Regions from separate parts of the Streptomyces sp. NPDC046727 genome, predicted to be linked through region 1. Evidence: riboswitches for the same ligand, from Rfam matches in the RefSeq annotation. Region 1 holds a riboswitch; each other region holds the start of a gene.
The links. Region 1 has a riboswitch for thiamine pyrophosphate ahead of thiO (glycine oxidase ThiO). Riboswitches for the same ligand answer to the same signal wherever they lie in the genome.

Region 1 (4,247 bases):
ACCGGCCGGCTCCTCGGGGCCCACCAGGACGATGTCGCCGGGGCGCAGGTGGTGGGGGCCGCACGCCACCTCCTGGTGCGGGTCGGCTCAGACGGCGAGCGCCTGGGCGCGGCGCTTCACCTCCGTGCCGCGATTCTCGCTCAGGGCCTGCGCGGGGGTGCCGGGCAGGGTCGGGTCGGGGGTGAAGAGCCACTCGATCATCTCTTCGACCGTGAAGCCGTCGTCCCGCAGGAGCGTCAGGGTCCCGGACAGGCCCTTGACGACCTTGTCCCCGTCGATGAAGGCGGCGGGGACGTGCAGCGCCCGGTTCTCACCTCGGCGTACGGCGATGAGCTGGCCCTCCTTGACCAGCTGCCGCACACGTGTCACCTCGACGTCGAGCATCTCGGCGATGTCGGGGAGGGTGAGCCAGGCGGGGACGAGAGCATCAATCTTTGCGTCAATCTCGGTCACGGGAACTAGCCTGCCATCCCCCACTGACAGTCGGAAGTCAGGCAGGTCCAGGTGGGAGGGTGTGCTAGTCCGCCGTGGCGTCCTTCAGGGGCCGTGCCGGGTCCGCCAGGGCCTCGGGATCCATGGCGCGGCCCGCCTCGATCAGGCGGCGGCCCTGGGCCAGGTCGCGGGGGCGGCCCACCGCCAGGAGGGCCACCAGGCGGTCCTCGCGCAGCCAGCACACCGTCCAGGACGGGCCCTGCGGGTCGCCGCGCCAGACCAGGCGGTCGGCAGCGGGGTGGTGGCCGGCGTACTGCACGAAGCGGCCGAACTGCTCGGACCAGAAGTACGGCACCGGGTCGTAGACCACGTCGGTCTCGCCGAGGATGTTCGCGGCGACCGTGCGCGGCCCCTGCAGGGCGTTGTCCCAGTGGTGGACGAGGAGCCGCTCGCCGTAGCGGGCCGACGGGAACGACGCGCAGTCGCCGACGGCGTACACGTCCGGCAGGGAGGTGCGCAGACGGGCGTCGGCGAGGACCTCGCCGTGCGCGCCCAGCTCGATGCCGGAGCCCGCGAGCCAGGCGGTGGCGGGGCGGGCGCCGATACCGACGACGACCGCGCCCGCGGGCAGCCGGGCGCCGTCGGCGAGCACCACCTCGCCGGGCTCGACGCGCTCCACGCGCGCGTGCAGGCGCAGCTGAGCGCCCGCGTCGGCGTACCAGGCGGCCATGGGTGCGGCGACCTCGGCGGGCAGGGCGCCGGCCAGCGGGCGTTCGGCGGCCTCCACGACGGTCACCGCGCAGCCGGCCTCGCGGGCGGCGGTGGCGAACTCGGCGCCGATCCAGCCGGCGCCCACGACCACGATGTCGTGCTGCCGGGCGAGCACGGGCCGCAGCCGTTCGGCGTCGTCCAGGGTGCGCAGCAGATGCACACCGGGCACGCCCTCGGTGCCGGGCAGGGTGATCGGTTCGGCGCCGGTGGCGAGGACCAGGACGTCGTACGGCACCGGACCGGCCTCGGTGTCCAGCTCGTGCGCGGCGGGCCTGAGGCCCCGCACCTCGCAGCCGAGCCGCAGCTCGACCCCGAGGGACTCGAAGTCCACGTCGAAGGCGGAGTCCTCGGCCTTGCCGAGCAGCACGGCCTTCGACAGCGGCGGCCGGTCGTACGGCTGGTGCGGCTCGGCGCCGATGACGGTCACGGGGCCCGGAAAGCCCCGCTCCCGCAGGGCGACCGCGGTCTGCACCCCGGCCATGCCCGCGCCGACGACGACCACGCGCCGCCCCGGTGACGTGCCCTCTTGCGCTGTCTGCTCGCTCACCCGATCACCATAGACAATTGATGATCCGTCAGTCAGGGGGCGTGCTCGGTGACCTGCTCCACAACGCTCGTCCCGGAGCCGGGCTGGGACTCCCACTCCCAGGTCTCGTCGAGCCGCACGCGCCCGTCCGGCAGTTCCGTGACGGTGGACATGCAGTGCCCCGAGGAGGTCGAGCCGTCGGTCTTCAGCTGGACGTAGCGGAAGTCGAGCCGGTCGCCCTCGCGGGTGCCGACCAGATGACCGCGCACGACGTCGCCGCCGGCGTACTCGGCCCAGATCCCGCCGTCCTTCTCGTGGTACGCGAACCGGGTGCGGGTGCCCACCTGACCTGGGGCTTGGTCCGCCACGGGGGCGAGGATCAGTCCGTCGAGCGACCGGGCCATGAAGCAGGGCTCCCTTACGGGTGAGGAGGGGGGCGGGCTAGGGTGGCCACCGTACAAGCACTCGCGGGAGCCCGGACGCACCGGGCTGAGAGGGAGGCTGGCGGCCTCCGACCGTACGAACCTGATCCGGGTCATGCCGGCGAAGGGAGGGGCTGGACGCCCATGTCGTCACGTACGTCCGACGTCCTCGTCATCGGGGGCGGAATCATCGGCCTGGTCACGGCCTGGCGCGCGGCGCAGCGCGGGTTCGCCACGGCCGTGGTGGACCCCGAGCCCGGGGGCGGGGCCGCGCAGGTCGCGGCCGGGATGCTGGCCGCGGTCACCGAACTGCACTACGGCGAGGAGACCCTGCTCGCCCTGAACTTGCAGTCGGCCCGCCGCTACCCGGAGTTCGCGGCCGAGCTGACCGAACTGACCGGGCACGACCTCGGCTACCGCCGCTGCGGCACCCTCGCCGTCGCGCTCGACGCCGACGACCGCGCCCACCTGCGCGAACTGCACGCGCTGCAGCAGCGCTCGGGCCTGGAGTCGGAGTGGCTGTCCGGGCGGGACTGCCGGCGCCTTGAGCCGATGCTCGCGCCGGGGGTGCGCGGCGGGCTGCGGGTCGACGGCGACCACCAGATCGACCCGCGCCGGCTGGCGGCGGCCCTGGTGGCCGCGTGCGAGCGGTCCGGGGTGGTGTTCCACCGCGACTGGGCCGAGCGGCTGGACGTGGCGGGGGACCGTGCCGTCGGGGTCACCACGGCGGACGGCACCGCGCTGCGCGCCGAGCAGGTGGTGCTCGCGGCCGGGAGCCTGAGCGGGCGGCTCACGGGCGTGCCGGACGAGCTGCTGCCCCCGGTGCGGCCGGTCAAGGGGCAGGTGCTGCGGCTGACCGTGCCGCGCCGGTACGCGCCGTTCCTGAGCCGGACCGTGCGGGCCGTGGTGCGCGGCAGCCATGTCTACCTGGTGCCCCGGGAGAACGGCGAACTGGTCGTCGGCGCCACCAGCGAGGAGCTGGGCTGGGACACGACGGTCACCGCCGGGGGCGTGTACGAGCTGCTGCGCGACGCCCACGAGCTGGTGCCCGGCATCACCGAGCTGCCGCTCACCGAGACCCGGGCCGGGCTGCGCCCCGGCTCCCCCGACAACGCGCCGCTGCTCGGCCCGTCCGGCCTGGCCGGGCTGCTGCTGGCCACCGGGCACTACCGCAACGGGGTGCTGCTCACCCCGGTCACCGGAGACGTGCTGGCGCACGCGCTGGTCACCGGTGAACTCCCCGAGGAGGCACGCCCGTTCACCCCGCGGCGGTTCGGCGCCGCGCTCATGCACACGACGGACAAGCTGGAGCAGCCCGCATGAACCTCTCCGCCAACCTCTCCGTCACCGTCTCCGTCAACGGCGAACCCCGCCAGGTCGCGCCCGGCACCGCGCTGGACGCGCTGGTGCGGACCCTGACCGCGGCACCGCGCGGGGTGGCCGCCGCCGTCAACGAGACCGTCGTCCCGCGCGGGCAGTGGGCGACGACCGCCCTCGCCGACGGCGACCGGGTCGAAGTCCTCACCGCCGTGCAGGGGGGCTGAGCCATGGCCGACGATCCCCTGGTCCTCGGTGGGCTGACCTTCTCGTCCCGGCTGATCATGGGCACGGGCGGGGCGCCCAGCCTGGAGGTGCTGGAGCGGGCGCTGGTCGCCTCCGGCACGGAACTGACGACGGTCGCGATGCGCCGGGTGGACCCCTCCGTGCACGGTTCGGTGCTGTCGGTGCTGGAGCAGCTCGGCATCCGGGTGCTGCCGAACACGGCGGGCTGTTTCACCGCGGGTGAGGCCGTGCTGACCGCCCGGCTGGCCCGGGAGGCGCTCGGTACCGACCTGATCAAGCTGGAGGTCATCGCCGACGAGCGGACGCTGCTGCCGGACCCGGTGGAGCTGCTGGAGGCGGCGGAGACGCTGGTCGACGACGGCTTCACGGTGCTGCCGTACACGAACGACGACCCTGTGCTCGCGCGCAAGCTGGAGGACGTGGGGTGCGCCGCCGTGATGCCGCTCGGCTCCCCGATCGGGTCCGGGCTGGGCATCCGCAACCCCCACAACTTCCAGCTGATCGTGGAGCACGCGCGCGTGCCGGTGATCCTT
Region 2 (4,247 bases), on a different contig from region 1:
GGAGCCGAGTTCACCATCGATGGCGGCCAGGTCAAGACATTGTGATCTCTTGCCCCTGCCTGCACACCCGGTTGCCGAGCGCCGGGCGGTAGGGATCGAAAGATGGCGCCGTGACCTGGTCCTACAGGGTGACGACCACCGATGACAGTCGTCCGGAGCGACAGCTCCAGGTCACCCATGTGGATCTGCGACACTGGTACAGCCATGCCTAAGCCCGGAGAACTCACTTTCGTCGCCCCGCGCGGAGCCAAGAAGCCGCCGCGGCATCTCGCCGACCTCACGCCCGCCGAGCGCAAGGACGCGGTGGCCGGGATCGGTGAGAAGCCGTTCCGTGCCAAGCAGCTCTCGCAGCACTACTTCGCGCGGTACGCGCACGACCCGGAGCAGTGGACCGACATTCCCGCCGGTTCGCGTGCCAAGCTCCAGGAAGCCCTGTTCCCGGAGCTGATGACCGTCGTCCGGCATCTGTCCACCGACGAGGGGACCACCCGCAAGACGCTGTGGCGGCTGTTCGACGGCACGCTGGTCGAGTCCGTGCTGATGCGGTATCCGGACCGGGTCACCATGTGCATCAGCTCGCAGGCCGGATGCGGGATGAACTGCCCGTTCTGCGCGACCGGGCAGGCGGGGCTGGACCGGAATCTGTCCACCGCCGAGATCGTCCACCAGATCGTCGACGGCATGCGGGCCCTGCGGGACGGCGAGGTGCCGGGCGGGCCCGCGCGACTGTCCAACATCGTCTTCATGGGCATGGGCGAGCCGCTCGCCAACTACAACCGGGTCGTGGGTGCCATCCGGGCCCTCACCGATCCCGCGCCCGACGGCCTCGGGCTCTCGCAGCGAGGGATCACGGTCTCGACCGTCGGGCTCGTGCCGGCCATCCACCGGTTCGCCGACGAGGGCTTCAAGTGCCGGCTCGCGATCTCCCTGCACGCCCCCGACGACGAGCTGCGCGACACCCTCGTCCCCGTGAACACGCGGTGGAAGGTGCGCGAGGTGCTGGACGCCGGGTTCGAGTACACCGAGAAGAGCGGTCGCCGGCTGTCCATCGAGTACGCGCTCATCCGGGACATCAACGACCAGGCGTGGCGGGGGGACCGGCTCGGGCGGCTGCTCAAGGGCAAGCCCGTGCACGTCAACCTCATTCCGCTGAACCCGACTCCGGGGTCCAAGTGGACCGCGTCGCGGCCCGAGGACGAGAAGGCGTTCGTCGAGGCCATCGCCGCGCACGGGGTGCCCGTCACCATCCGGGACACCCGCGGTCAGGAGATCGACGGAGCCTGCGGTCAGCTCGCGGCCACCGAGCGGTAATCTGACCGGGTCCACATATCTTCATATTCCGACAGGGGAGCGCCACAGCGCTGAGAGTGCGGCGGACAGGGCCGCAGACCCTCTGAACCTCGCCCAGGTCATTCTGGGTAGGAAGTTCGGTCATCACTCATGCTGTTGCGCCCTGCCCGGGTCCGTCCCGGGCAGGGCCGCGTTCTTCCTGGCCAACCCCAGGAGGACACTCACATGCACACCAAGACCCTCGTGGCTGCGGCGGTCGGCCTCGGCCTGATCACCTTGTCCGCGTGCGGATCGACGGACGGCAAGGGCTCCGCGGACTCCAAGACCGTGACCCTCGTCAGCCACGACTCGTGGTTCGTGTCCAAGAACGTGCTCAAGGACTTCGAGAAGCAGTCCGGGTACAAGGTCAGGGTCCTGCCGACCGGCGACGCCGGGCAGGCCGTCAACAAGGCCATCCTCACCAAGGACAACCCGCAGGGCGACGTCTTCTTCGGCGTCGACAACACCCTGCTGTCCAGGGCTCTCGACAACGGGCTGTTCCAGTCCTACGAGGCGAAGGGGCTCGGCACGGTCGGGGCCGCCTACCAGCTCGACAAGGACAAGCACAGGGTCACCCCGGTCGACTACGGCGACATCTGCGTCAACTACGACAAGGCCTGGTTCAGCGAGCACAAGCTGACCCCGCCGCAGTCCTTCGCCGACCTCGCCAAGCCCGCGTACAAGAACCTCCTCGTCACCGAGAACGCGGCCGCCTCCTCGCCCGGCCTCGGCTTCCTGCTCGGCAGCGCGGCGCAGTTCGGCGACGAGGGCTGGCAGGGCTACTGGAAGAAGCTCAAGGACAACGGCGTCAAGGTCGTCGACGGCTGGGAACAGGCCTACCGCCAGGAGTTCTCCGGCTCGTCCGAGGGGAAGAAGGCCGGCGGCGACCGGCCGCTCGTGGTGTCGTACGCCTCCTCCCCGCCCGCCGAGGTGATCTACGCCAAGAAGCGGCCCAGCACCGCCCCGACCGGCGTCGCGACCGGCACCTGCTTCCGGCAGATCGAGTTCGCCGGGCTGCTGAGCAACGCGAAGAACACCGAGGGCGGCAAGGCGTTCATCGACTTCCTGCTCTCCAAGGAGTTCCAGCAGGACATGCCGCTGAACATGTTCGTGTACCCGGTCGTGAAGGGGGCCGCCGTGCCCGCCGACTTCACCGAGTACGGGCCGGCCGCCAAGGATCCCGAGACCATGGCCCCGGACAAGATCGCCGCCAACCGCGACCAGTGGGTCAAGTCGTGGACCTCGCTCGTACTGAAGTAGCCGGCACCCGGCGGGGAAACGCGGCGCGGCTCGGGCTCATGGCCCTGCCCGTCGCGTTCTTCGCGCTGTTCTTCGCCTGGCCCGTGGCCGCGATCGTCGCGCGCGGGCTGAAGGCGGACGGCGCCTGGCAGTTCGGGCGGATCGCGGACGTCGTCACCCAGCCGGACCTGAGGCACGTGCTGTGGTTCACCACCTGGCAGGCGCTCGCCTCCACCGCGCTGACCCTGCTCCTCGCGCTGCCCGCCGCGCATGTCTTCGCCCGCCTCGACTTCCCGGGCAAGCGGCTGCTGCGGGCCGTGGTCACGGTCCCCTTCGTCCTCCCGACCGTCGTCGCCGGCAGCGCCTTCCTGGCGCTGGTCGGCCGGGGCGGCCTGCTGGACGAGGTGTGGGGAGTACGGCTGGACACCACGGTGTGGGCGATCCTGCTCGCCCACGTCTTCTTCAACTACGCGGTCGTCGTACGGACCGTCGGCGGGCTGTGGGCCCAGCTCGACCCCCGGCAGGAGGAGGCCGCGCGGATGCTGGGCGCCTCGCCGCTGACGGCCTGGCGGAAGGTGACCCTGCCCGCGCTCGCGCCCGCCGTGGCCGCCGCCGCGCTGATGGTGTTCCTGTTCACCTTCACCTCCTTCGGCGTCGTGCAGATCCTCGGCGGGCCCACCTTCTCCACCCTCGAAGTGGAGATCTACCGGCAGACCTCCGAGGTCTTCGACCTGTCCACGGCCGCCGTCCTCACCCTCGTCCAGTTCGTCGCGGTCGGCGCGATCCTCGCCGTGCACGCCTGGACGGTACGGCGCCGGGAGACCGCCCTGAGGCTGGTGGACGCCTCCGTCACCGCCCGCCGGCCGCGCGGCGCCGGGCAGTGGGCGCTGCTCGCCGGGGTCCTCGGCACCATCGCCCTGCTGCTGGTCCTGCCGCTCGCCGTCCTCGTCCGCCGCTCGCTCGACGCGCCCGGCTTCGGCTACTACCGGGCGCTGGCCGACGCGGACGGCGGTACGTTCCTGGTGGCGCCCCTGCACGCCGTGTGGACCTCGCTGGAGTACGCCGTCGCCGCCACCGCCATCGCCGTGGTGATCGGAGGGCTCGCCGCCGCCGCGCTGGCCCGCCGGGACGCGGGCCGCCTGGTGCGCGGTTTCGACGCGCTGCTGATGCTGCCGCTCGGCGTCTCCGCCGTGACCGTCGGCTTCGGCTTCCTGATCGCCCTCGACAAGCCGCCGCTGGACCTGCGCCAGTCGTGGATCCTGGTGCCGCTCGCCCAGGCGCTGGTCGGCGCCCCCTTCGTCGTACGGACCATGCTGCCCGTGCTGCGCGCGGTGGACGTACGCCTCAGGGAGGCCGCCGCCGTGCTCGGGGCCGGGCCCTGGCGGGTGTGGCGGGAGGTGGACCTGCCGCTGGTGCGGCGCGCGCTGCTGGTCGCCGCCGGGTTCGCGTTCGCCGTGTCGCTGGGGGAGTTCGGCGCGACCGTGTTCATCGCGAGGCCGGACAACCCGACCCTGCCGGTCGCCGTGGCCCGGCTGCTCAGCCGCCCCGGCGATCTCAACTACGGCCAGGCGATGGCCCTTTCGACCATTCTGATGGTGGTGTGCGCCGCCGCTCTGCTGCTCCTGGAGCGGTTGCGCACCGACCGGACGGGGGAGTTCTGATGCTGCTGAGCCTGGACG
Region 3 (4,247 bases), on a different contig from region 1:
CCAGCCCCGACTACACGAGCCCCGACTTCGGCGGCCCGGAGCACCGGCCCGAGTGACCGGGCCCTGCTCCGAGCAGCCCCGTCTCATGCCCCCGTGCCGCCCCAGCCGCCCGCCTACGGGACGGCCGGCGCGGCGAGTTCACCGTGCGCGAGTCAGTCGGCGATCGGCAGATACACCCGGTTGCCGGCAGCCGCGAACTCCTTCGACTTCTGTGCCATGCCCTGCTCGATCTCGGCCCGGCTGCCACCGTGCTCCCGCCGGATGTCCTGCGAGATCTTCATGCTGCAGAACTTCGGACCGCACATGGAGCAGAAGTGGGCCGTCTTGGCGGGCTCGGCCGGCAGGGTCTCGTCGTGGAACTCCCGTGCCGTGTCCGGGTCCAGGGCGAGGTTGAACTGGTCCTCCCACCGGAACTCGAAGCGGGCGTCGGACAGCGCGTCGTCCCACTCCTGCGCGCCGGGGTGCCCCTTGGCGAGGTCCGCGGCGTGCGCGGCGATCTTGTAGGTGATGACGCCGGTCTTGACGTCGTCCCGGTTGGGCAGGCCCAGGTGCTCCTTGGGCGTGACGTAGCAGAGCATCGCCGTGCCCCACCAGGCGATCATCGCGGCACCGATGCCGGAGGTGATGTGGTCGTACGCCGGCGCGATGTCCGTGGTCAGCGGGCCGAGCGTATAGAACGGAGCTTCATCGCAGATCTCCTGCTGAAGGTCGATGTTCTCCTTGATCTTGTGCATCGGGACGTGCCCGGGGCCCTCGATCATCGTCTGTACGTTGAAACGCTTGGCGATGCGGTTGAGTTCCCCGAGCGTCTTCAACTCCGCGCACTGCGCCTCGTCGTTGGCGTCCGCGATCGAGCCCGGGCGCAGGCCGTCGCCCAGCGAGTACGTGACGTCGTAAGCGGCGAGAATCTCGCACAGCTCTTCGAAGTTCTCGTACAGGAACGATTCCTTGTGGTGCGCCAGGCACCACGCGGCCATGATCGAGCCGCCACGCGAGACGATGCCGGTCTTGCGGTTGGCGGTGAGCGGGACGTACGGCAGCCGGACGCCCGCGTGGACGGTCATGTAGTCCACGCCCTGCTCGGCCTGCTCGATGACGGTGTCCTTGTAGATCTCCCAGGTCAGGTCCTCGGCCCTGCCGTCGACCTTCTCCAGGGCCTGGTAGAGCGGCACCGTGCCGATGGGCACGGGGGAGTTGCGCAGGACCCACTCGCGGGTGGTGTGGATGTTCCGGCCGGTGGACAGGTCCATGACCGTGTCGGCGCCCCAGCGGGTCGCCCAGGTCATCTTCTCGACCTCCTCCTCGATGGAGGACGTCACCGCGGAGTTGCCGATGTTGGCGTTCACCTTCACCAGGAACCGCTTGCCGATGATCATCGGCTCGATCTCCGGGTGGTTGACGTTGGCCGGGAGCACGGCCCGGCCCGCCGCGATCTCCTCGCGGACCACCTCGGGCGAAACGTTCTCCCGGATGGCCACGTACTCCATCTCCGGCGTGATCTCGCCTCGGCGGGCGTACGCGAGCTGCGTCACCGCCTGGCCACCGCGACCCCGTCGCGGCTGGCGCGGGCGTCCGGGGAAGACCGCGTCCAGGTTCCGCAGCCCGCCGCGCGGCGAGGTGTGCTTGATCCCGTCGTCCTCGGGACGAACCGGACGGCCCGCGTACTCCTCGGTGTCGCCGCGGGCGATGATCCAGTTGTCCCGCAGCGGCGCCAGGCCCCTGCGGACGTCCGTGTCGACGAGTGGATCGGTGTACGGGCCCGATGTGTCGTACAGCGTGACCGACTGCCCGTTGGTGAGGTGCACCTGGCGGACCGGCACCCGCATGTCGGGGCGCGAGCCCTCGACGTACGCCTTGTGCCAGCCGATGGACTTCCCGGCCTCCTGGGACTTCTCGTCCTGAACGGAGGCAGGCGTGCGTGCGTCCTTGTTGGTCATGAGACCTACTCCCTACGCCGGCATTACCCGGTAACAGGTTCGGCGGTCGACGCAGCGGATTCCGTCTGCCGACGTTTCCTGTGGAACATCGCTCGTTCCACGTGAAACATCGCGTCTACGGAGGTCAGCGCCCTCTCAGCCCGGTGCTCCGAGCTCCCGCGTGTGCAAAGGTGCCTCCACGCTAGCGTTATTTGTGGCGCGGTGAACAGTGGGCCCCCACCGTTCTTGCGATGATCGGGCGGTGACCAGGATGGAGCAGTACCCCCACCAGCCGCCCGAGCCGCTCCGCCGAGCGGGCTCGGGCGAAGGCGTCGGACACGGCCACGGAGCCCCTGAGGGCGGCCGTGAACCTGGGCACGGGCCGGGGCACTCGCACGGCCACACTCACAGTCACGGCCCCGCCGCCCCCGTCTCCAAGCACCTGCGCAAGGTCATCGCCGCGATCCTGGTCCCCTTCACCGCGGCGGTCCTGGTCGGGCTCGTGGTGCTCTGGCCCGGAGAGGCACCGTCGCACAAGCGCACCGGCGTCGGCTTCGACCGGCAGACCCAGCAGGCAACGGTCACCCGGGTCGTAGAGGTCAGCTGCAAGTCGGTGAACGCCTCCGGCGTCCCCCCGACCGGGGACACCTCCACCGCCGAAGGCACATCGGCGCAGCAGGAGGCCAACGGCACCTGCAAGAAAGCGACCGTCCGGGTCGACACCGGCAAGGACAAGGGCCGTACCTTCACCGAGGTCGTGCAACCTGACCAGTCGCGGCAACTGCACCAGGGCGAGAAGGTCGTGGTCGCCTACGAGCCCTCGGCCCCCAAGGAACTGCAGTACGCGGTGACCGATGTGAACCGGCAGTTCCCCATGTCGCTGCTCGCGGGGATCTTCGCCGTGGCCGTGGTCGTGGTGGGCCGGCTGCGTGGTGTCATGGCGCTGATCGCGCTGGCCGTGAGCTTCCTGGTGCTGACGCTGTTCATCCTGCCGGCGATCCTGCAGGGGGCGAACCCGCTGGTGGTGGCCGTGGTCGGATCGAGCGCCATCATGCTGATCGCGCTGTACATGTGTCACGGACTGTCGGCCCGTACGTCGGTGGCGGTGCTCGGCACGCTGATCTCGCTCCTGCTGATCGGTGTGCTCGGCTCACTGTTCATCGGCTGGGCCGCGCTGACCGGCAACACGGACGACAACACCGGCCTGATCCACGGCCTGTACCCGTCGATCGACATGAGCGGTCTGCTGCTGGCCGGCGTCATCATCGGTTCGCTCGGCGTCCTGGACGATGTGACGGTGACCCAGACGTCGGCGGTCTGGGAACTGCACGAGGCCAACCCCTCGATGGGCTGGCGCGGGCTGTACCGGGCGGGCATCCGCATCGGCCGCGACCACATCGCGTCCGTGGTCAACACGCTCGTGCTCGCCTACGCCGGTGCCGCGCTGCCGCTCCTGCTGCTGTTCTCGATCGCGCAGAGCAGCGTCGGGACCGTGGCCAACAGCGAGCTGGTGGCCGAGGAGATCGTGCGCACGCTGGTGGGCTCGATCGGTCTGGTCGCCTCGGTCCCGGTCACCACGGCGCTGGCCGCGCTGGTCGTGTCGGCCGACCGGCCCGGCCCGGACGGCAGGGCGCCGGCCGGGGCCCAGCCCGCGCCCGCGCGGGGCGGGCGGGGGCGGCGCCGGAAGCGGTGAGTGCGGCGGGGGCGGGCGCCCGCCCCCTGCAGAAGCGTTCCTGCACGGTTCCACGTGGCACGGCGGAGCGTCCAGTGTCACTTGCCGTAACGCTTCAGCCGGCGCTCTGCTCCTCGGCCAGGATGCGGTCCAGAGCCTCGTCGAGATGGGCGTCGAAATCAGCGAGCGCACCCTCCTGACCGAGCGGCACGAGCTTGTCCGTGCGGTCGAGGAAGGCCACGAGCGGTGGCGCCGACGAGCGGAACAGGGCCTGGTCGCCACCGACCTGAAGCCGGATCAGCACCTCGCCCAGCACCTCGGAATCGGCGGGGGCGATGCGCACATCGCCCTCCCCGCACGGGCGGCCGACCCCGTCGATCAGCAGCTCCCGCCCGAAGGCCCAGGTCACCGGGGCATCACCGGGCAGATGAAAGGTGAGCCGCACGGCATAGGGATCACTTGTCTCGTAGCACAACTCCACCGGGATACGGAAGGAGAGATCCTCCGACACGAGAAAGCTCATCATGACTTCTGCTTGTACGGACTCGCGCATCGCCTACCCCGATATGACATCGACTGGCCGGGATTGATCCCTCTGACCGTGGTCAAATCTTGCTGAACGTACACGGCAGATCACAAGGAGTAAGATTTCAGATACT

Region 2: it holds a riboswitch for thiamine pyrophosphate, as region 1 does, so the genes downstream of both, ABZ937_RS20440 (thiamine ABC transporter substrate-binding protein) here and thiO (glycine oxidase ThiO) in region 1, are expected to answer to the same signal.
Region 3: it holds a riboswitch for thiamine pyrophosphate, as region 1 does, so the genes downstream of both, thiC (phosphomethylpyrimidine synthase ThiC) here and thiO (glycine oxidase ThiO) in region 1, are expected to answer to the same signal.

The regions. Positions count from the first base shown of each region.
Region 1 covers NZ_JBEYYR010000033.1:48,854-53,100, reverse strand. Annotated here, with positions in the region: gene ABZ937_RS32025 (Rv2175c family DNA-binding protein) at 88-453, opposite strand; gene ABZ937_RS32020 (FAD-dependent oxidoreductase) at 518-1,750, opposite strand; gene ABZ937_RS32015 (hypothetical protein) at 1,783-2,133, opposite strand; TPP riboswitch at 2,187-2,298, shown strand; gene thiO (glycine oxidase ThiO) at 2,296-3,474, shown strand; gene thiS (sulfur carrier protein ThiS) at 3,471-3,695, shown strand; gene ABZ937_RS32000 (thiazole synthase) at 3,699-4,247, shown strand, end outside.
Region 2 covers NZ_JBEYYR010000015.1:125,489-129,735, reverse strand. Annotated here, with positions in the region: gene ABZ937_RS20450 (oxidoreductase) at 1-45, shown strand, start outside; gene rlmN (23S rRNA (adenine(2503)-C(2))-methyltransferase RlmN) at 205-1,311, shown strand; TPP riboswitch at 1,335-1,443, shown strand; gene ABZ937_RS20440 (thiamine ABC transporter substrate-binding protein) at 1,516-2,589, shown strand; gene ABZ937_RS20435 (iron ABC transporter permease) at 2,628-4,229, shown strand; gene ABZ937_RS20430 (ABC transporter ATP-binding protein) at 4,229-4,247, shown strand, end outside.
Region 3 covers NZ_JBEYYR010000023.1:86,293-90,539, reverse strand. Annotated here, with positions in the region: gene ABZ937_RS26240 (hypothetical protein) at 1-56, shown strand, start outside; gene thiC (phosphomethylpyrimidine synthase ThiC) at 153-1,937, opposite strand; TPP riboswitch at 1,930-2,107, opposite strand; gene ABZ937_RS26230 (YibE/F family protein) at 2,188-3,609, shown strand; gene ABZ937_RS26225 (SsgA family sporulation/cell division regulator) at 3,704-4,141, opposite strand; gene ABZ937_RS26220 (IclR family transcriptional regulator C-terminal domain-containing protein) at 4,239-4,247, opposite strand, start outside.